2 regions of the Peribacillus simplex NBRC 15720 genome follow, and region 1 is predicted to be linked to the other one. Evidence: a T-box and tRNA genes for the amino acid it is inferred to sense, from the RefSeq annotation. Region 1 holds a T-box; the other holds one or more tRNA genes.

Region 1 (4,221 bases):
AAACCTCTCTCTAAAATCATTTTACTTACTATTGTATTATCAAAATTGTCATGCCTTCGAGATTTATGACAGTTCATTTTACGTTTACCGTGGAGGGTAGTGTGGCATTGTCGAAAATAGGAAAGGTAAACCAGCTTTTACTGGTTTAGCTTGTTTGCCGTTGAAAATGACTTGTACATGACATTTGTCATCTTCTAGTCATGACACCTGGTACTAATAATTTCAGGTTGATTTCTTTATACTATGAATAACGACAAATAAAAGGAAGTGCAATTGAATAATGACCTTGCAAAATACGAAGAACTTGAGAAAACAAATTGCTCCTTTTGAACAATCAACGACAAAGCAAAGTATATGGCAGATCGTCAATACCTTGGGGCCGTTCATCATTCTATGGTACCTAGCATATATAAGTCTTTCCGTTTCTTATTGGTTAACTTTAATTCCAGCCGTGATTGCAGCTGGCTTCTTGACAAGAATATTCATTATTTTCCATGATTGTACGCATCATTCATTTTTCAAAAGCCGCCGTGCGAATAGAGCAGTCGGTACGATCATGGGTGTTTTGACTTTATTCCCGTTTGATCAGTGGGGGCATGAGCATTCTGTGCATCACGCAACAAGCGGTAATTTGGATAAGCGGGGTACAGGAGATATTTGGACCCTTACGGTAGATGAATATTTGGCTGCACCGCTTAAAATTCGTTTTGCCTATCGTTTTTATCGCAATCCATTGGTTATGTTTGGTTTAGGTCCAATTTATGTATTCCTTCTTAAAAATAGATTTAACCGTAAAGGTGCTAGAAAGAAGGAGAAAATGAATACGTATTTGACGAATGCTTTAATCGTCGTATTAGCAACATTGCTTTGCCTGGCAGTAGGCTGGCAGTCGTTCCTTCTGGTACAAGGTTCCATTTTCATGATTTCTGGTTCAGTGGGCATTTGGCTGTTTTACGTCCAGCACACATTTGAGGACTCTTATTTTGAAGAAAATGAGGAGTGGGAATATGTATTAGCAGCAGTGGAAGGAAGTTCTTTTTATAAGCTTCCAAAACTGATGCAGTTCCTTACTGGTAATATCGGTTACCATCATGTTCACCATTTAAGTCCAAGGGTACCTAACTATAAATTGGAAATGGCTCACAATAATACGCAGCCTTTAAAGAACGTTCCAACGATTACTCTTGCGACAAGCTTGCGCTCACTCCGTTTCCGTTTATGGGATGAGGAATCCAAGAATTTTGTTGGATTTAAAGACATAAAATATTTAACGAAAAAAAGCGTTTCCGCTCAAGTGAAATCTGAACTGTAACGTTCATGTATCATTTCAGACTCCCTTATTAATCCTTGGATTTTGGGGAGTCTTTGTTTCATATAAGGAACTCGATAAAGGAGAGAACTTAAAATGATTCGAATTGTCATTGCAGAAGATCAGCAAATGCTGTTAGAGGCAATAAGTTCTCTACTCAATCTTGAAGAAGATATAGAAATTGTCGGGCAAGCCAGTAATGGAGAAGAAGCGATGTCACTTGTACAGCAATTACAGCCTGATGTTTGTATCATGGATATGGAGATGCCTGTAATGAGCGGACTTGAGGCAGCGGAATCTTTAAAGTCATTTGAATGCAAAGTGGTCATTTTAACGACATTTCGAAGGACTGGTTATTTTCAACTCGCATTAAAAGCTAATGTAAGTGGTTATTTATTGAAGGATAGCCCGGGTGAAGAGTTAGCCTGCTCGATTCGCAGCATAATGGATGGCAAGCGAATATACTCCCCAGAACTTATAGATGAGTCTTCCAGCAATAATGGCCGGGAAATGGGAGTGTTAGGGCTTTTAGCCGATGGTCAATCCAAAATTGAACCGTCTAATCAGCTAAGCGGCACAATAGGGACAGTTAGGAAATATCTTTCGACCATCAAGGATAAAATGAAGTTACCGGCTGGTTAGGATTTGTTTCTTAAATCCTGTTGACACGTTTTTTTAAATTGTGTACTATGGATTAAATTATAATATTGAAAATTCTGTGATGAAGAGAGTAGTTCATTTTGAAATGGAAAGCGAGTTAGGGATGGTGGGAGCCTAATGCAGGACGGATGAATGAAGCGCACTTTGGAGAAATTTCTTGAAACGTTTAGTAGGGAAAATCGGGGAGTCACCTCGTTAACAATGGAAAGTGGTCACAATTTGTGGCAACTAGAGTGGTACCACGGGAATCTATGCTCTCGTCTCTTATTTAGAGGCGGGGGCTTTTTTGTTTAGGAGGGAAAATGACGATGAATAAACCAATTGCAGAATTGATTTCAACTGCTTTGAACAATGAAATGCCAGCAAGTGAAATAGAAAAATTAATGGAAAAGCCAAAATTGATGGAGTTAGGTGATGTCGCCTTTCCGTGCTTTACTCTTGCGAAAAAATTCAAAAAATCGCCTCAAGTGATTGCGTCTGAAATAGCCCAACAATTAAACAGTAAGTTGATCCAAGAAGTGAACGTAGTGGGGGGTTATCTGAATATCTTCGTCAATCAACAGATGGTGACGGAAAACGTGCTGCAAACGATATTAAGGGAAAAGGATCAGTATGGTTCGATGCAGCCTGTACAGGAAAATGTCGTGATTGATTATTCCTCCCCGAATATTGCCAAGCCTTTTTCCATGGGGCACTTACGCTCAACGGTCATAGGGAATGCGCTGGCTAACATTGCCGAAAAAAACGGCTACAATGCAGTGCGTATTAATCATTTAGGAGATTGGGGCACGCAATTCGGTAAGTTGATTGTCGCGTATAAGCTGTGGGGCGACAAAGAGGCAATCGAAGCTTCGCCGATTGAGGAATTATTGAAAATCTATGTGAAGTTCCATGAAAGAGCTGAAACGGATGAATCGTTGAATGAACAAGCACGCGCAAGCTTCAAGTCGCTTGAAGATGGGGACGAGGAAGCACTGGCATTGTGGAAATGGTTCAGGGATGCGTCTCTAAAAGAATTTGAGACGATTTACGATTTATTGGGCATCCGTTTTGATTCCTATGCCGGCGAAGCGTTTTACAATGACAAAATGGATGCTGTTGTCGGGGAACTAAAAGAAAAAGGCTTACTTACCTTATCCGAAGGTGCCTATGTCGTGCAATTGGAAGATATGCCGCCTTGTTTGATTACGAAAACGGATGGTGCGACACTTTATGCCACGCGTGATTTAGCTGCAGCCATGTATCGTAAAATACAGTATGAGGCGAAGAAAACATTTTATGTTGTCGGAAACGAACAATCCCTGCACTTTAAGCAACTCTTTAACGTCATAGAAAAAATGGGCTATGATTGGTCAAAAGATTTGCAGCACGTAGCATTTGGCATGATGTTAAAAGACGGTAAGAAAATGTCGACACGTAAAGGGAAAGTCGTGCTGCTTGCGGATGTATTGGCAGAGGCGATCGAAACTGCGAAGCGCAATATTGAAGAAAAAAATCAAGCGCTTGAACAGAAAGAGCTGGTTGCAAGACAGGTTGGTGTCGGAGCGGTAATCTTTAATGATTTAAAAAATAACCGTATGAACGATATTGATTTTTCATTAGAGCAAATGATGAATTTTGAGGGAGAAACGGGTCCATATGTACAGTACACATTTGCGCGAATTTCCTCATTGCTTGAAAAAGGTGAATTTAAAGAGCAGGCCATCCAGTATGACGCTTTAGGAGAATATGCGTGGTCAGTCATCCAGCTGCTGGAGCAATACCCGATCATTGTCCAAAAATCATTTGAACAAGCCGACCCATCACAAATCGCGAAATTTAGCTTGCAGTTATCGCGTGCATTCAATAAGTATTATGCACATACGAAAATCTTAGTTGAAGATGAATGGAAACAAATGAAGCTCTCATTCGCTTTTTCTGTTGCGATTGTTTTAAAGGATGCGCTAAGTTTATTGGGAATTTCGGCGCCGACTAAAATGTAAGTTTAAATATCCCTGCAAAAAAAGGAATCCATTTTGATCTTTCAAAATGGATTCTTTAAATAAAATGGAAGCAAAATTGCCTACTCGATGTCATCGAACAATAAGGGGGATTTATCATCAAGTTCACCGTTGAATTGATCGTGATTTTCTGTATCTAAGTCAACCCTGGTGCAGTGATACTACTTTATTTTTCATATGCTTCACGGTAAAATTGGTTTTCTAATTTTTAAACAAAGAGTATTTATTCAGGAACCGGAAGAAGAAGCTCGT
Region 2 (4,221 bases), 710 kb from region 1:
CCAATACATATACGGTTATATGAATGTAGAATACCTTAAGATTTTCGACCCTTTTTTCGCCCGTAGATACCGATCTCCTTTTTCCATCCCAGCACCTCCTAACCATAAACATTAAAATATATTACCATCTGCTTCCATAATACCTTATTTATCATAAAGAAATAAGAATGAAATGCATTAAGGTATATCGGAGCTGGGAATCGCGGAGAGTCTCTATAGGCTACGTACAAGTCAGTTAGATTTCATTCTATTGTATCCCCGTTCTTCATATGGCTGTATTTTTTCCATCCACTCTTCTTCAAGTTTTTTCAATTCCCGTTTAACATCAAAAAATCCTGTTTCTTTCGGCTTCAATACCTCCAGTACCTCAAAAGTAAAAGCATCTTTTCCATATTGGTTCCACTCACCTTGCAGCACTTTATTGGTATTTGTTCCCATTTCCAATTCAAATTGTTTCCCCTTCAACGTCTTTAAATTCCTGGTGCTTCCGATAAAGACTTTATTATTTACCGTATTTCTGATTTGGTAAACTCCTGCTTCAACTTTCGTTTCTTTATATAATTGCTTCAATTCTTTTTTACGATCCATCATTCTTGCCTCCAGTCATCATTTCTTCAGCCAATATTGGCTCCCATCAGGCTTTCTATCCAAGAATCCATATTCTATTAAATATCTTCTCAAAAGAACATGATCGTGATAAACGGCACCCAATATTTGATTGATTTCTTTTTCTTCGTATTTCCGCTCATTTTCAAAACGGTTCATAATTTCTTGGAGAATGATCAGCCTTTGTTTTTCCTTTGGCGGGAAAGACTTTAATGCATCCTGACTGCCTTTAGGGAAGTATTTTTTCAATACAATCACCTTTTCATCCTCGGTAACGTTATAACGATCATCGACCATCCTTGCTTTTTGATGAAGCGGGATAAATGCCGGCGCATGTTCATCTTTATCTTTCAAAAGTTCCATCAGGGCTAAAAACAACTTAGCCTGACGCTCTTTCTCTTTCAACACAAAGCGATGGTTCCGAATGGTGGAAGGACTGCCAATTCCCATTTCCTCCTGAACCTCAGCATCATTCTTCCCTTGGTAAAAAAGGCGAAGAAGGCGATTTTGATGGTCCGTGAGACCTGTAAGTTTTTTATCGAGATCAATCAAGTATTCAAAAACAGAGTGGTGTGCATGTTCAATATGAATTCGCATATACCTCTTCGCTTCATAAAGAACCCCATCTTTCGGGTATACTACCCCCTTTTCAATTTCATTCCCGCACAGCAAACAAACATATTGATTCTCACCTTCGATATACCCCTGTTTAAGCTCATCCTGGGATGCGCTCCAAAACATTTCAGCGTTCTTCATAAAACAAACACTTCCCTATAAAGTTTATAATATAATAAACATAATATTAATTTGTTTGCTTTATGTCAATATTTTTTCTGATTTATTTATAATTCCAGCAAAGTATCAAACTTGATAGTCAGAAGTGCTTCGATTCCCATTGCACTATGCCGATATTGTATATTGAATAACAAGCGTAATTTCCCATGTCGAAATAGAGCCTTCTTTGTATAATTATCATCCCTCAATAATATGCTAAATAAGCGTGAATAAGCTTTAGAGGAGGATATATTATTGAAAGATGAAAACGATGCGATTGTTCCTTCAATCCATAACACTGATTTACACAAGGCATTACATCATTTATCTGAACAATACAAGGTATCACTGCCAGAATTACGCGATACGATCGAAATACTTATACAAAACCAATCAAGTGCGATGATGCAACTTAATGAAGATGATGATAAAAGTTCAACCGTCGAAGAATTGAAGACTGCAATAATCAAAAACCGTGAAATCATCAAAAAAAATCTCCAAACATTAAATAGAATTTGATATAGAAAAAAGGCATCCGATTATGGATGCCTTAGTTTGTAGACAAAAGGAGTTCTATCTATAATTTATAACAATATTGATTGGAACGAAAGGTGCGAGACTCCCGGACCGCCCGCGGAAAGCGAGTACCTGGAGGCAACGTTTTACAAACCCTCAAAAAAACTGTAGGCATCCAATCATGGATGCCTACAGTTTTTTTTGAGCATACAAATATAAATCCTTCGTTAGAGCTCATTAAGTATTAGCTAGGCACAAACTTAAGTATTCCTTCCAGATAAACGCCTTGTTCTTTCCGTGTGCATTCCCTTAACTTGATTCTTCCTTCTTTTTCTAACTCCTTGGCTAATTGGACCACTTCAGTTCCATCTTCGGATATTTCGACTGAGAAGAAATTACCCCGAGTGGAAGTTTGAATGAACTTGAATAATCTATCTTTATTCATTTAAACATCTCCTTATTTATAACAAGTTCGACATAAAAGGTCATCCACCTGCGATAAATATGAAATAAAAAACTTCTTATCGTCATACGAACATTAATAGTTAAAAGGATGCAAATCGAAATTACCCTCGTTAACTTAAACAGCTCAAAAAAGTAAAAAATCCAAAACCTTAGAAGGTTTTGGATTTTTAAGTTAGTGTCCCAGGAGAGATTCGAACTCCCGACCGACGCCTTAGAAGGGCGTTGCTCTATCCAGCTGAGCTACTGAGACATATCGCTGTTTTTCTTCAGGTCAGTATAACGGTCACTTTTCGAACTTAGACCGTCATTTCATTTTTTTATTATAATCAATTGAATTAAAGATTTCAATACATAGTTATTAATTAATAAAGATTAATGATTGCGGGGGTGATAGAGCTACTACATATTTCAATACACTAATCAAATTAATTGGTGAAAAGTACCCCGACTAAAAACATAAAAGACACCCTTTAAGAGTGCCTACATGGTTAGCTTAAATGGTAATATTAATTTTACTCAATTTATTCCTATTCCCAAGTTCTTTCCATTAATTTTGCGATAGGTCTGTACGAGAGATAGAATTTTTATAGAAAACATGATTAAATCGACGTTTATTCACTTTTTTCATTCTATTTATATGTTTATTAGATTACAAGGAGCGTGTGCTTATACATCTTGGAATTATCGTAGTGACGAATTAATTATGTAACAGTCTTTAATTCCTCTTTCATTTCAATATAGACTATTGAAATCTGTGTTTTTATTTCTTGTATTTGTTTATCGCTAATATCCATAAGCTTCACAAGTCTGTCGAAAATATGGTGGTCTGTCTCTTTATATGTGGAATAACTGTAAAATAATTGTAATAAGTAGTTCTCAATGCTTTCATAACCCTTGACATCTTTATAAAAAGTCCCTAGTGAGTGTGAATATATTCCAAGTTCCTTTTTTATCCTTACTAACCTGTTCCAGTAGTCCTTTTTTGTTTTACATGAGTTAAATAACATTAACCACGAAGAATCATAAGTGTTTTTCATATAATCATTTAATTCATCAACGTATTTATCAATTTGTTTATGAAATTTGGTAGTTATTTTTACTACTTCATTCGAAATAAAAGAACCTTCACTAAAAACATATTTCTCTTTACAGTAGTCACAATTAAGAATGTATTCCTCTCGACTTCTTGACCAATCGTCCATTTCGCTTATATATGTGTATGTTCCTTTTCCGCATTTACATGGATAATCGTTGCTGGTCATTACTTCCCAACTCAATATTAAACACTCCTTTTTATTTCTTTTGTGCTTCAACGCTGATTGAGGGAGCATAAGTGCTTATAAAATACTATAATTCCAAAAGGTATAATTACGCTCACCAGAAATACAAAAGACACTCAAATAGAGTGTCCTGCTTAATGAGTGTTTTAAGACTTATTGTTTCCTCAAAATGGACAAGTGCTGTTTTAGGTTTATTGCTGTGCAGATGCAACCTCCTTTAGTACCTCTGTAACTTTTGCTTCTTCCAGTAATCTCAGGACATCTTTGTATAGTTGCTGTAAATGATGGTCTGAAATATCTAATATAGGTTCAAACATAAAGGAGTTCAAATGAATATTTTCTGGAGTCATAATATTTACTTTCTCAAGGACTCCTATACTACTTAATTCTCCTGGGAAACGCTTCCTAAATTCACCGAACAATTTTCCAGTCTGGTTTTTATTTATCGTAGAAATGAACTGATTATCATTAATCATATTTATCATATACAATTCAGCATTTAATCTAATTGCAATCGACAAAACAACTTTATTTTCAAGATTAGCTACTGACTCAGAATTTGAACTAATAATTTGGTCTG

The links. A T-box is a leader RNA that pairs with one kind of tRNA and senses whether it is charged. The one in region 1 lies ahead of argS (arginine--tRNA ligase), so its partner is inferred to be a tRNA-Arg.
Region 2: it has a tRNA-Arg gene. The T-box ahead of argS (arginine--tRNA ligase) is inferred to sense a tRNA for this amino acid. The anticodon was not compared.

What each region holds. Positions count from the first base shown of each region.
Region 1 is NZ_CP017704.1:3,496,958-3,501,178, forward strand. Features, by position in the region: gene desA (Delta(5) desaturase DesA) at 281-1,312, shown strand; gene BS1321_RS16905 (response regulator transcription factor) at 1,406-1,951, shown strand; T-box leader at 2,019-2,237, shown strand; gene argS (arginine--tRNA ligase) at 2,272-3,951, shown strand.
Region 2 is NZ_CP017704.1:4,202,047-4,206,267, reverse strand. Features, by position in the region: partial or broken gene BS1321_RS20305 (2TM domain-containing protein) at 1-87, opposite strand, end outside; gene BS1321_RS20300 (GIY-YIG nuclease family protein) at 232-588, opposite strand; gene BS1321_RS20295 (DUF2087 domain-containing protein) at 607-1,362, opposite strand; gene BS1321_RS20290 (hypothetical protein) at 1,636-1,899, shown strand; gene BS1321_RS20285 (hypothetical protein) at 2,141-2,341, opposite strand; tRNA gene BS1321_RS20280 (tRNA-Arg) at 2,538-2,611, opposite strand; gene BS1321_RS20275 (hypothetical protein) at 3,063-3,638, opposite strand; gene BS1321_RS20270 (ATP-binding protein) at 3,833-4,221, opposite strand, start outside.